DNA from 3 places in the Pseudalkalibacillus sp. NRS-1564 genome. Region 2 is predicted to be linked to each of the others. Evidence: riboswitches for the same ligand, from Rfam matches in the RefSeq annotation. Region 2 holds a riboswitch; each other region holds the start of a gene.

Region 1 (6,690 bases), on a different contig from region 2:
CAAGATCATCCATTACTAGCCATTGTTCTGGCGTAGCTACTCCACCAGGTAGTCGCACTCGAACCATAAACTGATAAGCTGGTTCAAGCTTCTGCTGTTTTCGCTCCTGACGAATATCGCGATCATCTTGCATATAGCTCCCATGAAATTTTAATAGTTTTGTATCTGCATCTGGGATGGAAGCGGTGATGGGATCCGCAAAGCTTTTCACAAGCGAGCCACGTAAGTAATCACTTTCGTCTTTGATTTTCTCCATTTCACTCGGTTTGCCGTCTTCTGTTACCGTCTTTTTGGACATGGTCAATCTCCTTCCCTGTTGCGCTTAGTACACATCGCGCTGGTAGCGTTTCGCGTTACGTAGATCTGCAAGATAAGCTTCTGCTTCTGATTCACTGAAATTCCCCTGTTGCTCTAAGATGTTAACGAGTGCCACGTGAACGTCTTTTGCCATATACTTTTCATCTCCACATACGTAGACGTGCGCACCCTCTTGCAGCCACTCGTATAGTTCTTTACTTCGCTCGAGCATGCGGTGCTGAACATACACTTTCTCTTCTGAATCACGAGAAAACGCCACGTCCATACGAGAAAGCACCCCATCTTTTAACCACTTCTGCCATTCGACTTGATAAAGAAAGTCTGTGACAAAATGCTGTTCACCAAAGAATAGCCACGTTTCTCCACTTGCGCCACTTTCTTCTCGCTCTTGTAAGAATGCCCGGTACGGCGCTACGCCAGTGCCTGCGCCTGTCATAATGATAGGGGTGTCAGGATGATCCGGAAGTCTAAAGTTTTGATTTCGCTGCACAAATATTGGGAGTGTATCCCCCGCTTGTGAGCGCTCTGCGCATTGGCCAGAGCATACGCCCGTACGAGCTCGACCATGTGCATCATACCTTAGTGCCCCAATTGTGAGATGAACTTCATCTGGATTTGCGTTTGAACTGCTTGCGATCGAATAAAGACGAACCGGAATTTTGCGCAGAACGTTTACAAACTCCTGTGCCGAGACGGTCCACGGTCCGTAGTCCTTCACCAAATCAATTAAATCTCTACCGTAAAGGTATGTTCTTAGTTCTTCGCCTTCCGCTTCAACCATGCGCTTAAGCTCAAAACTTGATGTCAGCTCTGCAATCTTCTTGAGCAATGGCTTTGTGAGACTCGTAATCTCATATGTTTTCGTTAAAGCTTCTTCAAGTGGCTGAACGTCACCCTTTTTGTTCACCGTAACCTGTTCTTCTCGCTTCCAGTTCATTTCATCGATTAGCTGACGGACAAGAGCAGTATCATTCTCCGGGTAAATACCAAGGCTATCACCCGGCTCATATTCAAGGTTCGATCCTTCAAGATCAAGCTCAATGTGCCGTGTTTCTTTATTCGATCCACGTCCATTCAAATTAACATTCTCAAGAATTTCGGCTTTGAATGGATTCGTTCTGGAATACGTCTGATTCGACTCATCAGGTTTTGTTTCAGAAGTCGATTCTCTCGTAGACTGATCTTCTTTCAATACTCCCGTCACGCCTTCGAACCACTCTTCTGCAGGCTCTTCGAAATCAAGATCACAATCTACACGAGGATAGAGCCTTGTTGCACCTAATTCTTCAAAGCGCTTGTCAAAATCTTTCCCGGTTTGGCAGAAAAATTCATAGGAGCTATCACCAAGTGATAAGACTGAGAATCTGAGACCATCTAATTCAGGGGCTCTCTTACTTTGAACAAAGTCATGGAAGCTTAACGCATTATCAGGAGGATCGCCATCTCCATGGGTGCTTGTAATCAATAATAAATCTTCTACTTTTTTAAGCGACTTTGGCTTAAAATCATCAAGCGATGAAAGGGTAACGTTGTATTTCTCGTTTTCCAATCGCTCAAAGAAAGATTCCGCTAGTGACTGACAATTGCCAGTATGTGAGCCATAGAGAATCGTAAGCTCACGTGTTTTTGCTTCTTGTTTAGAGAATGCTTCTGAAGCAGAAACACCTTGAGCAATCGTCTCAGTAGCTGCCGCAGCTTCAGAGCTACCTGGTACGGAAAGGTATCCGCTCAGCCATATTTTCTGCGTCTCATTTAATGTTGGTAAGAGACGATTTAAAAGCTCCGTTTGTTCTTTGTCAAAAGGGCTATTCACAACCTGTAACTGCAATACAATCCACCTCACAATACTAAAATTTAATTCAATGTAATGAAAGTAGTTTACTCGGAATTAATAGCAAATAAATTCGTCTGCATTCCCCCTAACCCATTCAACACAAAAAACCTCTCTTCTCAAAACATAAGAAGAAAGGTTTGTAAGTACGAAGCCAGTCTTCTTATCTTTCAGGATAAACCTGCTGGATTTGGCACAGTATGAGATGAAGGATCATCTCATCGGTTGCCGAAGCTTCATAGGGCCAGTCCCTCCACCTCTCTTGATAAGAAATGTTGCTATCAAATTGTAAATGACAATGATTGGTTCAAATGTTATCTCGTGATCGAATAAAAGTCAATATATTATTAGAAAATTATCATCATTCAATTAACTAAATGGCGATAACACCAGCAATCTTCATGAAAAATAATCCAAATGATTCAGGTCTTTTATCCCTGCCGTTGCCCCTCTTGTATCCTATTCCGCATGCGCATGAAATCAATCGTATTCGCCATGACAAGAGATAGAATCATAAGAATCATCAACCAACTGTAGTCAAAAGGCAGCACCAACAAGAGAAAGGCCATGAAAGAAAAAACGCAGGAGCGAATGACATGATCTTTAAATGTGACGTTAACTTTTTTCCCACGTTTCCATTTCAACAAGTTCACCGCAATACCAAATATCGATAGAAGCATGCATATGACATACGCCCAGAGTGGAAGGTCGTAATCCACTATAAAAATGGTAGACGATAGAAACAGCGTCAATACCGTATATCGAATCGCAATTTCTTTATGAGTTAGCGAATCAAAATCCTTCAATACATACCTCCTTTTGACGATGAACGAATTTGGGCATTTTTGAGATACACGGTCCTTATGCAGATGGATAAGCTGGCTTCATCTCATTTGAATTCACCTGAACCCAAGGTCGCTCTCTGTTCCACGTCACTTCTAAAGGGACGCCCATACTTTTACTAAGATGTTCAGCTGTTAACACATCTTTCTTCTTGCCATTCACTGCAATTCGACCATTTTCCATAATCATGGCGTGAGTGAATACGGGACAAATCTCTTCAATATGATGAGTGATATACAATATGGTTGGACCATCTTCCTCTTTTCCAAGTCGTTCAACCTGAGCTAATAACTGTTCGCGTGAATATAGATCAAGTCCGTTGCACGGTTCATCTAGAATAAGAAGCTTTGGCGAAGACATCAAAGCTCTCGCTATCAGGACTTTCTGCTTCTCACCTTGAGAGCAAATTCGAAAAGGTTTACCGCGTAAATGAGCAATCCCCCATTCCTGCATCATCTTCATCGCTTGCGATTCTTCCTGTTCCGTCACCTGCTCCTGCATCGGCGAGATACGCTCAGTGAAAGCGTTGCTCACCCAGCCAATAGATTTTCTAAGCTCATTCAAATCAGTTTTCCCAAGACGATGCCCCAATACTTCAACGACGGGATCATAGCGAAGCAGTGGCCAGATCGAGCCGTGAATTAACTGAAGTAGTGTCGTTTTACCTGATCCATTTAATCCGATAATGGCCTGATGCTGTCCTTTCTCTACGGAAAAAGAAATATCGGATAAAATCATCTGTTTCTCACGTGTGTAATAAGCATTTTCTACATGAATGATTGCCATACATCCCACTCCGTTCTTTGAAGAAAGTCATTCCAACTAGCGCTTTTTACATCGTATACCCGTTAGCAAATTCTTGAATCACTTCAAGCTCCTCTTCGCGTGAGTCTCTGCCAACATTATGCTCATACAACTTTTGCATACGTGTAACATCACCATTGCACTCCTCAGTAATAGAAGCAACAGCACGTAAAAGGTTCACTTCGTTCTTAAAATCCTCCTTAGAGATTGCCTCCCCGTGTGATAAGATGAACCATTCTGCCTCAAAGCTTTCTAATTGATCAAGCAGTCGATTTGTTGTGTTAACAGTGTAGTTGACTTTTTCTGAAAAAATATCAGGATAAAAGCAGTCTCCAAGAAAAAGGATTTTCTCTTCCTTCATATAAATCACAACCGAATCAGCCGCGTGATCGCCTCCAACAGGGTGAAGAATACACGTGACACCACCAAGATCAATCTCCATTTTCTCACCAAACGTTACATCTGGTAGCGTAATCGTAATGTCTCGAGAATCCACAAATTCCTTCTTGATCGCATTTGCACAAAATTCAATTTCAGTGCCTTCTTTCACCCGCTCATCCAACTCATCATCAGACCATCCTAATGGAATAAGCTTACTAATTTCCTCTTTCGTCTGATGCGAGGATAAGGAGACTGCATCTTTCAGCGCCGATAGTCCAAAGATATGATCCCAATGCCAATGAGTGAGCGCGACCATGTCCGGTTCCTTGAATCCTTTTTCCGATAGTTCTTTTAGAAAATAACGAGCATGGTCCTCTGAATTCCCAGCATCGATCATCAGAGACTTTCTATCTCCAATCACCATTCCTAGAATCGGTCGGTCCGTTTCGGAAACTGGTGTTTGATAGTAAAAGCGATTGCCAATTTGTTTAATCTGTTGCATTTATTGTCCTCCTTAAAATACAAACCTCGATGAAATTTCTTATTTCCATTTTATCATTTTGAAGTTTTGTATTCGTATTTTTTCTACTACATACAAAAATAGACACCTCCAAATGGAAGCGTCGTTTAGAAAAGGTGATTTTTTTGCATTGCAGTAGAAATGGAGGTGTTCGTCTTCTCTTAACCAAAGCCATCCACGACGATCTTCACTACCATCGGTCCAAGGATAATGATAAAGAGGGGTGGAAAAATAAAGAGAACCATAGGTATGAGCATTTTCACTGGAGCTTTCATCGCTTGCTCGCGTGCTCGTTCACGTCTCTGTTCACGAATGCGTGCCGTAATATTTTTAATAACTTTTGACATTCCGATTCCAAGATGATCGGCTTGAATAATCGACATCATCACACTTTGAAAATAATCTGAAGGAACACGTTTTTTCAGATTATAAAATGCTTCTCGTCGCGATTTCCCTCGCTTCATCTCATCTAATGCCTGACTAAACTCATCCGCAAGTGGGCCAGACTTTCTTGCACATACATTTTTGATCGCCCCTTCAAGTCCTACGCCTGCTTCAAGAAGTAGACTTACCATATCAAAGAAATCGGACATTTCCATATCGATTATTTTAACGCGCTGCGTTTTTTTCTTCGCTAAGTAAAACAAAGGATATCGATAAAATAAGAAAACAACCCCAAGTGCTAATACAAGTGTCATAGAAGCATTTCCATCCGTCACAGGCACCATAAGCAAGTAAGTTAAGAACCCTCCACCGATGCTGAGAAGAAGTTGAATAAGTCGGAATTCAACTGCCGAACGGTTTCCATATCCAGCCTCATGGAGGAGCATATCTAACTTCTTTCGATCCTTTCTTGCAAATGTTTTACTCACCTGTTCAATACCCATTCCCCAATATTTACGAAGTAGTGGATGGTAAGATCCACTTTCTCTTTTTTCGGTTTTACGTTGAATTTTTTCTTCCTTGCCAAAATAGTGCTCAACGCGAGATTCAAGAGCAAGTTCTTTTCGATAAACGGTTTTAAGAAGGGCAGCAATAAACAATACGAAACAAACCATCGTACAAAGCATAAACAGAATAGCAATCATTGGTTACACCTCAATCCGAACAATCTTTTGAATTAAAAACCAGCCGATGAATAGTGAAATCGCCCCTGTTACTAGAAGAAACCAGCCCAATGGATAGGTAAGCATTGGTTCAAGGTATTCAGGACTTACAAAATAGAGGTAGATTCCCATCACAAGAGGGAGAGCAGTAATGATCCAGGATGATAACTTTCCTTGTGCCGTCAGTGTCTTTAGTTCTTCGAGAATCCGGATCCTCCCTCGAATAGTATCTTCCATCGTATCCATAAGCTGCGCCAGGTTCCCACCACTTTTACGTTGCGCAAGAATAGCTTGTATAACAACTTCAAGCTCTTTATTTGGTAAACGTTCTAACAGGCTTTGAAACACGGTTTCCATAGGTATACCCATTCCAATTTCACGAACAGTACGATCAAATTCTGGACCAATCGGATCTGGCATTTCTTTCCCAATGAGTTGCATCGTCTGCACGAAACTAAACCCTGCCCTCATTGAGTTGGACATCGTACCAAGCGCCTCAACAAGCTGATAGGATAGTAGCTTGATTCTCTTCCTTGCTTTAATCGTGATATAGATACCAGGAATAATAAAACCGATCAAAAGCGATAGAATGCTAACAAACCATGGTACATCAAGGACATAGAGCAATCCAGCCACTGCCATCGCACTTAAAATGCGAATAACAAAGAACTCTTCTGCTTTTAATGAACTTCCCGATTGTTCAAGAGATTTCTTTGTTTTTTGGCTAAACTGTATGCCAGAAAATGCTTTTGCAAATGAACCAATCCATTTTCTAAATGTTTCATTCTTTTGCTTTTCCTTAACCTCAGTGACAGCGACGGCTTGTGGGATAAACCTCTTAATACGCTCATTGGTTTTTTTCTTTCTCATAACCCCTTTGGAAATCA
Region 2 (6,690 bases):
ATACGTGGAGATGTGGCCCCAACTGAAATTGGAAATAAGGTCAATATTCAAGACAATTGTGTCCTTCATCAGAGTCCAAATAAAAAACTCATTCTGGAAGATGGTGTGACGATCGGCCACCAGGTAATCCTTCATAGTAGTATTATTCGCAAAGAGGCACTTATTGGAATGGGTTCCATTATTCTTGATGGAGCTGAGATCGGGGAAGGTTCCTTTATTGGCGCAGGAAGCCTTGTTCCACCAGGTAAGAAAATCCCCCCTCATTCCCTTGCTTTCGGGAGACCTGCAAAGGTTGTTAGAACATTAACAGAGGATGATCGAAAGGATATGAACCGCATTCGAAGAGAATATGTTGAAAAAGCTGCCTATTACAAAGAGCAAAAGCCGCTCTAGAAAGCACGCATATTTATCGCTAGTTTGAGGAAGGTTACCAATACAATCCTAATGGATCGAGGTGGCCTCCGTGTACAAAATGACCATGGTCTTGATCGTGCTCGTCGTCATCACCTTGCTTATAGGGGCATATATGACGTACAGACTCGGACAAAATCAAAAAGGCGAATATGATAATCAAGGGAACGCCAGGGTGAAATCTTCTTTCTTTAGCAATCCGATTTTTCTTGTTTATATCGTCGCAACAGCACTTGCAATCGGTTATGTTATTTACTTCACATTAATTTGAAGAAAAAGATCAGGATGGTATTCCTGGTCTTTTTTCATGGTATTTTGTGTGGTTTTTGAAAACGTTTGGAGCGTTAGAGTGTGGACGATCTTATGTATTTTCTTGAAAGCCATCTATATATTCCAGATCCTGGGTCGCTTCACCTTTCAATTCAAACAAAAGGGGCTTGTTCTAGTTCAAGAGCTCCAATATCTCCGTTTCTAAACGCTCGGCTACGCTTTTCTTGGCTAGCTGCGACTCGCAGAAACTGCGATATTTCACTCTTTCACCAGAACACAAAGGACGTGTTCTAGTTCAAGAGCTCCAATATCTCCGTTTCTAAACGCTCGGCTACGCTTTTCATTATACTCTTAACAATTCTTTAAGATTTCTTTAATAGTAGCATTAAATTTCTCGTATAGGATAGAAGTAACACATAGGATGAAGGGGGATTCTTTTTGAGTAAAGTGGTTGGGTGGCTTTATGAGCGTGAGTGTACGATGTTTCGGTTTGTGAATTTAACGTGTCATTCAAGATATCTTACTTCTATTTTTGGATTTGTTACACATACGGGTGGTGCTCGGGCAACGATTTTAAGTACACTTTTGTTGATGTTCCTGTTACCTGCTCCTTTAAAGATATGGGCGTTCCAAGCTGCGCTTGCCCTTGCTGTTAGTCATATACCTGTTCAATTTATAAAAAAGCATTATCCAAGACACAGGCCATATCTCGCTCTACCTGAAACAAAGATACTCGTATACCCTCTAAAAGATCATTCTTTTCCATCAGGACATACAACGGCTATTTTTTCTGTGCTTACACCATTTATCTTTCATATTCCTTCACTAGCTATTCCCTTAATGGCTCTTGGGAGTCTAGTTGCCATATCGCGGATTTACTTAGGTCATCATTATCCTTCTGACGTTCTTGTTGGTTTTATACTTGGTGGCGGATCCGGTATTCTTTCAACTTTCATCCTAAGCTGAAAAAGGGAGGGCTATTCATGAAACTTGCACTTTTTACTGACACTTACTATCCACAGGTTAACGGAGTATCTCGCACTCTGGGTAAACTAACCAGGTATATGGACCGTCAGCAGGTTAATTATATGCTTTTTGCTCCTAACTGTCAGAAAGATGATGACCTTTTCTCAAGTAATATTCACCGCTTTACCAGTATGAAGTTTTTCCTTTATCCCGAATGTCGCATTGCCCTTCCTAACGTAAGTCTTATCCGCAACCAACTTAAAGATTTTCAACCAGACCTTCTTCATGTCGCGACACCTTTTAATATCGGCATGTGCGGACTACATTACGGAAAGAAAAATAACATACCTATGGTTGCTTCATACCACACTAATTTTGATGACTATTTAAAGCATTACCACCTTGAATGGTTCTCTCCTTTTATGTGGAAATACTTAACCTGGTTTCATCAACCATTTTCCACTACCTTTATTCCTTCCAATGAAACGCGCTATCGATTAAAAGGAAGAGGTTTTAAGAACCTCAAGCTTTGGAGAAGAGGCGTCGATTGCGAACACTATTCTCCGATTAGAAAAAATCACTCGCTACGTGAACGATATAATATTCAGGAGAAGTATATTCTTTTATTTGTTAGTCGACTCGCTCCAGAAAAAAATCTTGAAACATTACAAAAAATCATGTGGAAGTTACCAGATCAGCTGAAACAACAAACAAGGTGGCTGATTGTTGGTGATGGACCAGCCCTCCCTCATATTCAAGAAAACGTCCCTAACAACGTCACTTTCACCGGTTATAGAGAAGGGAAAGAATTAGCAGAGCTATACGCTACTTCAGATCTTTTCATCTTTCCATCAGCTACTGAAACATTTGGAAATGTCGCATTGGAGTCACTTGCCTCCGGGACCCCTGTTATCGCTGCAAATGCTGGAGGGTTATCCGACGTTGTCACTGGAGAAAGAAACGGTCTTTTCTGCTCTCCGTATAAAGAAGACGAATATATCCACGCTATCAATCGTCTCTTATCAGATGATACCGAACGGAGAATGATGGGTTATGAAGGACGTCGTTATGCACTTACTCAATCATGGGATGCGATCTTCGGACGATTAGTAGAGGATTATGAGAAAACAATTGGAATTAAAAGATTAGCTCGATATGCTTAGAAAGGAGAAAAAAATGATTCTTACTGTATTTGGGATTAACGAAATCGGCTTAACTGCACCTTCTATCTTCGCAACACATGGTCACAACTTGTACGCGCTAGATGAAATGCGAAAAATAGCAAATACGTATGATCTCATTTACTGCTCCATTGTTCAACCAAACATACACAAAGGTTTGGGCTCGATTTCTGTTCAATAAAGACGTTTAGTGTAACTTTCTTTCAACGATTCAATCACTTTTTCTTCGCCTATTTTTGCATGATCAGATAGCATTCTGGCAGCTGGGGCGAGCCCCTCAGTACTCGGCCATCGTTCAGGTTCAAAAAGATATGATCGTTTAAAGGCTTTGGCACAATGAATGTAGCATTCCTTTACTTCTACTCCAATACCTAACAAAGGCGTTTTCCCCTTATATTCACACTGCTCTAGCAGCGTTTTATCTTTTACAATCAAGGCCTTCCCATTAATACGCAACGCTTCTTCTCGGCCGGGAATCATCAGCAGCAAACCGATATTTGGGTTTTCTAATAAATTGATCAATGAGTCCATTCGTTTATTTCCCGGTCTTTCCGGTATCAATAAATGATGATTATCTAGAACCTGAATAAACCCCGGTGCATCGCCTCTTGGCGAAACATCACCACCCGTACTTGATTGGGTGGCAATCGTAATAAATGGTGTACGGCATATGAACTCTTTACAGTGTTTATCAAGAAAAGATATGACTTTGTTTGCAGCCAATTTACTCGGTATTCCTGCCATGTCTTTTAGTTCATTCACATCGGTCACGGTTTCTCCGAATATACTAGTATTCACACATTACACTCCTCCATTTTTTCTTCCATTTTATCACAACACCCATCTATTTTATGATAATTCAATACAATATAACGGATGTCAAAAAGGATGATAGAGCAAAAAAAAGAAGCCAAAATATTTTTGGCTTCTTAGAAATTAATTAAATTCCGGCACCCTGTTTAAGGGATTCTGCACGATCTGTTTGTTCCCATGGAAGGTCAATATCAGTACGTCCAAAATGTCCATACGCAGCTGTTTGCTTATAAATGGGACGTCTAAGATCAAGCATCTTTATAATGCCTGCTGGACGAAGATCGAAGTTCTCTCTTACTAGCTCTACAAGACTTTCCTCAGACACTTTTCCTGTGCCAAATGTATCAATAGCAATTGATACTGGCTGAGCAACCCCAATAGCGTAAGCAAGTTGAACTTCACAACGATCTGTTAGACCCGCTGCCACAAGGTTCTTAGCAACATAACGAGCAGCATATGCCGCAGAACGGTCTACTTTCGTAGCATCCTTACCTGAGAAAGCACCGCCACCGTGACGCGCATAACCGCCGTAAGTATCAACAATGATTTTTCTTCCTGTTAAACCTGCGTCACCCTGCGGTCCACCGATAACAAAGCGTCCTGTTGGGTTGATGAAGTATTTTGTTTCTTCATCAATTAATTCAGCAGGAACAACCGGCTTCACAACGTGTTCTTTGATGTTACGTTGAATTTGTTCAAGTGAAATTTCAGGATGATGCTGTGTAGAAACAACAATGGTATCAACGCGAACCGGCTTACCAGCTTCATCGTATTTCACTGTTACTTGTGTTTTACCATCAGGACGAAGATAAGGAAGAATTTCTTCTTTTCTTACTTCACTCAAACGACGCGCTAGTTTATGCGCAAGAGAAATCGGAAGCGGCATTAATTCCGCTGTTTCATTACAAGCGTAACCAAACATAAGCCCCTGGTCACCTGCACCAATTGCATCGATTTCATCATCTGACATCGTACCTTCACGTGCTTCAAGAGCAACGTTTACACCTGCAGCGATGTCTGCAGACTGTTCATCAATAGATGAAAGAACAGCACATGTTTCAGCATCAAATCCGTATTTCGCACGTGTATAGCCGATCGTTTGAATCGTCTCACGAACCACTTTCGGAATATCAACATAGTGTGATGTTGTAATTTCACCGGAAACTAGAACAAGACCAGTTGTTACTGTAGTTTCACAGGCAACGCGCGCATTTGGATCATGCGCAAGAATATCATCCAGAATGGCATCGGAAATCTGATCTGAAATTTTATCAGGATGCCCCTCTGTTACTGACTCAGAAGTAAACAAACGACGATTACTCACTCAAGTACCTCCTTAAGGATTGGATCCTATCTAATTATGTTGTAATGGATACGGTACTCATTTCCCTATTACCCTGTGCCGAAACGAGAGAACGAATTCAATTTCTTATCGTCTTACCTTTTTTTATAGCGTCATCAATCTCAACGACATTAAAAAAGCCCTTCCCTACATTCAGAGGGAAAAGGAGCTGATATCTCATGCCTTTCGCCTCTTATCTTCCAAGACTATCGTCTTGCAGGTTAGCACCTTAATCCTGTTGTATAGGAGTTGGTTGCTGAGCTTCATCGGGCCTGTCCCTCCGCCTGCTCGGGATAAGAGTATCCATTCTCGACATATAATAACGCACATGAAAGGATGTGTCAATGAAGAAAAGCGGAAGCGCCCGTTTAGCTTCGACAAGCGCTGGAGCCCTACAAAAAGAACACGGGCTTTGTGTTCGAATTCAAGGGCGAAGCGACCGAACCACTACCCTAATCCTTACCCATAAAATAATCACTTCCTATATAATGGCGACAGGATTTCAACCTAAAGAAATAGTCATTCACCCATTTTTCACTTTTTATGCAAAAAATACATAGATTAGTATAGAATAATTGAATGAATGTGTTATACTATTTTTGAGTTAAACAAGTCAATCAACGAAATCTTTAAAAAAGGATGGGTTTAACGTATGAAAACAGCTTCCTTCTCCTCACCGTTATTGGATGCGATATTAAATAAGAATAATCCACATGTGAATTTATCAGTGTCTGAACTGGTTGAACATTCACTATTTAAAAACGAAGGGCAACTATCAGCTACAGGAGCTCTTCGCGTAGAAACCGGAAAATATACAGGACGTTCTCCTGGGGACAAGTTCATTGTAAAGGAAGATTCCGTAAAGAACAAAGTGAACTGGGAAACAAACCAACCTATTTCCGAAAAAAGTTTTGAAAACCTTTACACAAAGGTGTTGAACTATCTCGGTGAGAAAAAGGGACTTTATGTGTTTAAAGGATTTGCTGGTGCTGACCAGTCATCAAGACTACCCATTCAGGTTATTAATGAATATGCCTGGCATAACCTTTTCGCCCACCAGCTGTTCATCTGTCCGAATGAATCAGAGTTAAAAGAACATGACGCTGAATTCACTGTCATTTCTGCACCTGGTTTTCAAGCTGATCCAGAAGTGGATGGCACAAATTCAGAAACATTTATTATTATCTCCTTTGAGAAACGAACCGTCTTAATTGGTGGAACAGAATATGCTGGAGAAATTAAAAAGTCTATTTTCACCGTTATGAACTACTTATTACCAGAGCGAAATATTCTTTCAATGCACTGCTCTGCTAACGTAGGTAAAGAGGGGGATGTTGCTCTATTTTTCGGTTTATCTGGAACTGGAAAGACAACGCTCTCAGCAGATGCTCATCGATCTCTTATCGGTGATGATGAACACGGATGGTCTATGAATGGTGTCTTTAATATTGAAGGTGGATGCTACGCTAAGTGCATCAACTTATCAAAAGAAAAAGAACCTGAAATCTGGGATGCAATTCGCTTTGGAACGGTTCTTGAGAACGTTATGATGGATAACGGCTCGCGTGAACCTGACTACGATAACACTAGTCTAACTGAAAATACTCGCGCTGCCTATCCGATTGACGCCATACCTAATATTGCAATTCCTAGCGTTGCCGGACATCCCAACACGATTATTTTCTTAACGGCAGATGCATTTGGCGT
Region 3 (6,690 bases), on a different contig from region 2:
ATAAAAAAACTCGTCATTATTTGACGAGTGGGATCTTTATTGAGTGGTGGCTCCGGACGGAATCGAACCGCCGACACGAGGATTTTCAGTCCTCTGCTCTACCGACTGAGCTACAGAGCCGAATCATGTTATCAGTATTAATTTTAATTAGTATGTAGTTTGCATTTACATTCAAAATAATTTGGAGTTGCTATGAGCTTAGGTTGCCCCTAGAGCACTCCATTTAAATTCTAACAAAGAAGTATGTTCGACGTAGTAAGAATTTTATTTTGGTTGCGGGGGCAGGATTTGAACCCGCGACCTTTGGGTTATGAGCCCAACGAGCTACCGAACTGCTCCACCCCGCGATGATGTAAAAGAACCTAATTTGCATCCATTTTTTAGAAAGCTAACTTTTAGAAAATGGAGGAGGAAGAGGGATTCGAACCCCCGCGGGCGACTAAGCCCCTGTCGGTTTTCAAGACCGATCCCTTCAGCCAGACTTGGGTATTCCTCCGATATGCATTTGGTGGACCCTGCAGGACTCGAACCTGCGACCGGACGGTTATGAGCCGTCAGCTCTAACCAGCTGAGCTAAGGGTCCTTATGTAATAAGTGGGGCGGCTGATGGGAATTGAACCCACGAATGCCGGAATCACAATCCGGTGCGTTAACCACTTCGTCACAACCGCCATGTTGTATCGTTGAAATATATGGTAGCGGCGGAGGGGATCGAACCCCCGACCTCACGGGTATGAACCGTACGCTCTAGCCAGCTGAGCTACACCGCCATATGGCTCCACAGGTAGGATTCGAACCTACGACCGATCGGTTAACAGCCGATAGCTCTACCACTGAGCTACTGTGGAATATTTCTTAACGACAAGAACTAATATATCATATGGATAAAGAAAGAGTCAATAAGTTTTTCAAATTTAATTGAATTAATCTTAATTTCAATTATGAAAATACTATATCACGCTTTCATTTTGTCATCAAGAACTTATAGGACATACACTAGGAACACAACCACCATAATCGTTTGGAGTAATCCTTTCATAACAGCTCCACCAAGAAAACCAAGCAATGAACCTACACCTACTTGAACAGATTCTTTAAAAGCTTTTCGATGAATAACTAGTTCAGCTAAGATAGCCCCGATAAATGGTCCAAGGATGATCCCTGCAAACGGAATGACAAATGGGCCAACAAGTAAACCAATTGTACTCCCCCATATCGCCGCCTTTGACCCTCCATACTTCTTCACGCCAAATAAATTACTAGCATAGTCCACAACAAATAATAGCATCGTCAGCAGAACTTCAACAATCCAAAAGGAAATAGTCATTGAACCAAAATCAAAAAACACCCCATACAGGATAAACCCAACATAAATAAATAGTACGGCTGGAATAATTGGATAAATCAATCCCACAAATGCAATGATGAATGACGCAATGATCAGGCACCATAATAGAATATCCACGCTTTTAACCTCCCTTCAACTTGACTCTATTTTAGCGGAGATGTCACTTTTCTTCTATATAATGATAAAAAGAAGCAGAGGCATCCCTCTGCTTCCCACATTTATTCTTCTCCAATGACGGCTTCTGCAATATTAACCGCATGGTCACCAATACGCTCAAGGTTACTGATGATATCAACAAAAACAATTCCAGCACTTCCAGTACATTCACCCTCATTTAGACGAAGGATATGCTGCTTACGAAGCGTTCTTTCCATTTTGTCGATCTTATCTTCTAGCTTAACAACTTCCTGCGCCTTAGCTACATCCCATTTATCAAGTGCATCAAAGGCTTCATTGAGTGCAGAAAGAGTCAGATTAAACATTTCATCAAGGTCTTTCATAGCAACGTCAGTCATCTTCACTTTATTGCTTATTTGATAATCAACCAACTCAACAATATTCTCCATATGATCGCCAATACGCTCGATATCACGAACTGAGTCCATTAGCATACCGTGTCGTGTCGACTCATCTCCAGACAGAGAAGTTGCTGATAATTGGATAAGGTAATCTGTAATTTTATTATCCAGGTTGTTAATAGCTTCTTCATACTGAGCGGTTTTTTCAGCGCTCTTCTGACTCTTAGATGTTAAATAATTTGATGCTTCTTTAACACCCTTATAAGCAAATCCGCTCATTCGAATCACTTCTTCTTTAGCTTGTCCTAATGCAACAGATGGAGAGCGTTCGATAAATACTGGATCAAGGTGTTTTGGCTTATATTCAATCGTTGCATCATCACCAGGAATAATTTTTGTAACGAGATAGGCAAGTCCGGCAATGAATGGGAACTGGATAACAGTATTTGTAATGTTAAAGATCCCGTGTCCGAATGCAATCGTCATTTCCGGTGTTAAGTTTAATACATCTCTTAAGTATTCAATAAACGGCGTATAGGCGAATAAGAATATTAGGAAAAGCGCCGTTCCAATTAAATTGAAAATAACGTGAGTCAGTGCTGTACGTCTAGCGGCAACGGATGCACCGATAGAAGCAAGAACTGCGGTAATCGTTGTACCGATATTATCTCCAAACAGAACTGGTAATGCAGCTTGAATATCCATTGCGTTCTGTGAATAAAGACCTTGCAATACACCAATTGTCGCACTGGAACTTTGTACAATGACAGTAAATACTGTACCGATCACAACGCCTAACAGTGGGTTCGAGCTCATGCTTACTGTTAATTCTTGGAAAGCCTCAAGGCTACGAAGTGGTTTCATTCCCGTACTCATTAATTCAAGTCCAAAGAACAACGCACCAAATCCGAAGACGATTTGACCAGCGTAGTTAATTTTCTTGTTTTTAAAGAAGAAAATTAACAAAGAACCGATGGCTATAATTGGAAGTGCGTAATCTTTAATAGGAAAACCAATAATAAATGCTGTAACAGTTGTACCAATGTTCGCACCCATTACAACGCCAATTGCTTGCTTCAGAGTCATAAATCCTGCGTTAACAAGACCGACTGTTAAAACCGTTGTTCCTGAACTACTTTGTATGAGAATAGTTACAATGACCCCAGCGAGCACACCCATAAACGGGTTAGTCGTAAAACGATCGAGAATGTCTCTTAATCGATCACCTGCTGATCGTTGAAGGCCGTCTCCCATATACTTTAGTCCAAACAGGAAAATACCAAGACCTCCCACAAACTGAAAGATCATCTCCTGAACGTTGAGTTCCATCATTTCAACCCCTTGCACTTACGTTTTATTTTTTTCGACAATACTCAACAAAGTCCCTTGTCTATTATCTACATCGCTCCCCCCTTTGTAAAGAGTTAATATAGATTTGTAAAGATATTATGCTGAAAACAAATTTATTTCAATAAAGTTTCACCAAGAATACTGTTCCCTTCTCTCTATATAAGATAAACTGATTGGGTGGAGAAACGCTCCACATTTAGAAAGGAGATTATTAATTTGAACGTTTTTAAACAACTTTACTACAGCTTATTTTCCCCTAAGATGATGGCCAGATTCCGTTTTCAAAAGCTAGGCAAGCCAATATTGTACGTGTTTTTACTTATGTTCCTTTCTTCTGTGCCAGTAGGAATTATGACGGCTCTATCCTTTACAAACGCTTATGAGGATCTCAAAACACATATGTCAGATCTACCAGAATTCACTTTAGAGGACGGATCTTTAACAAGTGAACAGTCTGAACCGCTTATTCGACAAAATGATGAAAATACTTTTATTTTTGATGCGACAGACCAGACAAAGCCTGATGATGTTGATCAATATGATTCCGTTATCGCATTCCTAAAAGATCGTGTAATCGTTGTAGATAGCGGTGCTAGACAGGAGTTTAATTACAGTAACTTTAGTTCGATGACTTTCACGAAGCAAGATGTTAATGAGCTAAGTAATAATCTGGACAACCTGCTCCCTATCTTTATTCCGTTACTGATATTCGTTATCTATTTGTTTCAAACCGGCCTTAAGTTTATAGGAGTTACCGTACTAGCTACAATTGGACTACTATTGAGAAGTATTACCGGAAGAAAAGCTTCTTATAAACAACTTTGGGTCTTATCTGTTTATTCAGTAACAATTCCAACGCTCTTCTTTGCGATTATGGCACTCATTAAAACAGCAGTCCCTTTAGGATTCCTACTTTATTGGATTGTGGCCATCATGCTACTTTATCTTACGATTAAAGAAATCCCGTTACCAAAAAAACGTGTAACGAACGAGCGAGCAAATGATTCAACAGAAGAAAAATTTTGATAATTTACTCAAATCCCTTGCTTTTCACTTTAAAGTGATGTAGATTATGAAAAAAGCGACACAATAAAATTCCATATATTTTCAATTCTTATCAAGAGAAGCAGAGGGACTGGCCCTATGAAGCTTCAGCAACCACCAGATATTTTCTGGTAAGGTGCTAACTCCAGCAAGTTGATTTCAACTTGGAAGATAAGAAGAAGAGCAACCAAAGTCTTCTTCTTATAGAGGGCTTTTTTTATTGCCCTTATTCAATGAAAAGGAGATTGATTATGTCGAATAAACAGTTAGAAACACTACTTGTCCAATTAGGTAATCATTCAGATACTAAAACCGGTGCGGTAAATCCTCCAGTGTACTTCTCCACATCGTATAGCCATGAAGGCATCGGTCAATCCACCGGATTCGATTATTCAAGAACCAAAAACCCGACACGATCCATTTTAGAATCCGCTATATCAGAACTCGAACATGGTGATCAGGGATTTGCTTTTAGTTCCGGAATGGCTGCGATTCAAGCAATCCTTGCCATATTCAAAAGCGGCGACCATATTCTCGTCTCAGATGATTTGTATGGTGGGACTTATCGATTATTTGCCCACGCTGAAAAACATTATGGTATCTCCTTCACATATTTTGATACACAAAGAAATGAACAACTTTCATCACTCCTAACTCACCGTACAAAAGCCATTTTTGTTGAAAATCCATCTAATCCATTAATGAAATTAACAGATCTTGAAAAAATTGCACGGATAGCAGAAAACAGGGACCTATTATTTATTGTAGACAATACTTTGTTCACCCCTCTTCTACAAAACCCACTACTGCTTGGGGCGGATATCGTCGTGCATAGTGCCACTAAGTATTTAGGCGGTCATAATGATATTCTCGCAGGGCTTGTGGTTGCAAAAGGTGAGAATATTTGCGCTGAAATCCAACAATACCAAAACGGTGCAGGCGCTGTGCTTTCTCCTTTTGATTCCTGGTTATTAATGAGAGGCATGAAAACCTTGCCACTCAGAATGAAGCAGCATGAAGAGAATGCCAGAAAGGTAACTGAATTTTTAACAAATCATGAAGCAATAACAGACGTTTTTTATCCAGATAAAGGTGGGATGCTTTCTTTCAGATTGCGGTCCGAAGAATGGGTAGATCTCTTTCTTAGAAAATTAACACTTGTCACATTTGCTGAAAGTCTTGGAGGGGTAGAAAGCTTTATCACATATCCTTCAACGCAAACTCATGCTGAGATACCAGAAGACATCAGACTTGAAAAAGGGGTGTGCAATCGACTGCTACGTTTTTCTGTTGGGATTGAAAACATTGATGACTTAATACAGGACCTGAATCAAGCATTGTCCATTTTTAAAGAGGAGGTTGTTCAAATTGACAAATACTGATTATACATTTCAAACAAAACTTCTTCATAACGATCACAAATTTGATAAAGCTACGGGAGCTGTTAGCGTCCCTATCCAACAGGCTTCTACATTTCATCAGATGGATTTTGACCAACCTGGAAAATACGATTACAGTCGTTCAGGCAACCCCACTCGCGAAGCGCTTGAAGAAACAATTGCCAATCTTGAAGGTGGGGTTAAGGGATTTGCGTTTGCTTCTGGGATGGCCGCTATCGCCACCTCGTTTATGCTCCTTTCACAAAACGATCACGTTCTTATATCTGAAGACGTCTACGGTGGGACGTATCGCATGATTCATGACGTTCTCGGGAGATTTGGAATTAAACATACTTTTGTAGACATGACAGATTTAAATGAAGTGGCGAGAGGTATTCAATCCAATACTAAAGTAATCTATATCGAAACGCCTTCTAATCCTTTGCTGAAGGTAACTGACATTCAAGCCGTTGTTAAATTAGCTAAAGCGAATAATTGTTTAACATTTGTCGATAACACCTTTATGACACCTGCTCTACAACGTCCGTTAGACTTCGGAGCCGATATCGTATTGCATAGTGCTACGAAATTCATTTCAGGACATAGCGATGTCGTCGCTGGTCTTGCTGCCGTAAAAAGTGAGGAATTAGCGGAACAGCTTGCATTCCTGCAAAACTCGTTTGGATCGATTTTAAGCGCTCACGATTCCTGGTTAGTTCTCCGTGGCTTAAAAACATTGCATTGTCGGCTAGATCAATCGTCTAGATCTGCGTTTCGTCTTGCGCATGCTCTTACTAAAGAAAAGATGGTAGAAGAAGTCTTTTATCCAGGGCTTTCTTATCACCCTGGTCACTCCACTCATATTTATCAAGCCGCTGGTCCTGGTGCAGTTTTGTCCTTTCGGTTACCTGATGAAAATGCCGTGCGTCTATTCACAAAGCATGTTCAAATTCCTGTTTTCGCGGTAAGTCTTGGTGCCGTAGAATCAATTCTCTCCTATCCAGCTAGAATGTCACATGCTTCTATGCCTCCTATAGAACGAAGAAAACGA

Evidence for each region. Region 2 has a riboswitch for S-adenosylmethionine ahead of metK (methionine adenosyltransferase). Riboswitches for the same ligand answer to the same signal wherever they lie in the genome.
Region 1: another riboswitch for S-adenosylmethionine. It lies ahead of ACIFPW_RS00930 (assimilatory sulfite reductase (NADPH) flavoprotein subunit); the one in region 2 lies ahead of metK (methionine adenosyltransferase).
Region 3: another riboswitch for S-adenosylmethionine. It lies ahead of ACIFPW_RS11295 (methionine biosynthesis PLP-dependent protein); the one in region 2 lies ahead of metK (methionine adenosyltransferase).

Annotation. Positions count from the first base shown of each region.
Region 1 covers NZ_JBITPM010000002.1:103,972-110,661, reverse strand. Annotated here, with positions in the region: partial or broken gene cysI (assimilatory sulfite reductase (NADPH) hemoprotein subunit) at 1-298, opposite strand, end outside; gene ACIFPW_RS00930 (assimilatory sulfite reductase (NADPH) flavoprotein subunit) at 323-2,146, opposite strand; SAM riboswitch class I at 2,310-2,421, opposite strand; gene ACIFPW_RS00925 (hypothetical protein) at 2,581-2,955, opposite strand; gene ACIFPW_RS00920 (ABC transporter ATP-binding protein) at 3,011-3,778, opposite strand; gene ACIFPW_RS00915 (MBL fold metallo-hydrolase) at 3,825-4,679, opposite strand; gene ACIFPW_RS00910 (type II secretion system F family protein) at 4,859-5,785, opposite strand; gene ACIFPW_RS00905 (type II secretion system F family protein) at 5,789-6,690, opposite strand, start outside.
Region 2 covers NZ_JBITPM010000037.1:59,663-66,352, forward strand. Annotated here, with positions in the region: gene ACIFPW_RS16710 (gamma carbonic anhydrase) at 1-393, shown strand, start outside; gene ACIFPW_RS16715 (hypothetical protein) at 464-682, shown strand; gene ACIFPW_RS16720 (phosphatase PAP2 family protein) at 1,162-1,647, shown strand; gene ACIFPW_RS16725 (glycosyltransferase family 4 protein) at 1,665-2,810, shown strand; gene ACIFPW_RS16730 (hypothetical protein) at 2,824-3,009, shown strand; gene ACIFPW_RS16735 (MSMEG_1061 family FMN-dependent PPOX-type flavoprotein) at 3,003-3,626, opposite strand; gene metK (methionine adenosyltransferase) at 3,769-4,965, opposite strand; SAM riboswitch class I at 5,174-5,283, opposite strand; gene pckA (phosphoenolpyruvate carboxykinase (ATP)) at 5,636-6,690, shown strand, end outside.
Region 3 covers NZ_JBITPM010000019.1:257,581-264,270, reverse strand. Annotated here, with positions in the region: tRNA gene ACIFPW_RS11345 (tRNA-Phe) at 45-120, opposite strand; tRNA gene ACIFPW_RS11340 (tRNA-Met) at 271-347, opposite strand; tRNA gene ACIFPW_RS11335 (tRNA-Ser) at 404-496, opposite strand; tRNA gene ACIFPW_RS11330 (tRNA-Ile) at 507-583, opposite strand; tRNA gene ACIFPW_RS11325 (tRNA-His) at 596-671, opposite strand; tRNA gene ACIFPW_RS11320 (tRNA-Met) at 694-770, opposite strand; tRNA gene ACIFPW_RS11315 (tRNA-Asn) at 774-848, opposite strand; gene ACIFPW_RS11310 (DUF456 domain-containing protein) at 983-1,465, opposite strand; gene ACIFPW_RS11305 (Na/Pi cotransporter family protein) at 1,567-3,195, opposite strand; gene ACIFPW_RS11300 (DUF1189 domain-containing protein) at 3,433-4,242, shown strand; SAM riboswitch class I at 4,328-4,438, shown strand; gene ACIFPW_RS11295 (methionine biosynthesis PLP-dependent protein) at 4,512-5,642, shown strand; gene metC (cystathionine beta-lyase) at 5,629-6,690, shown strand, end outside.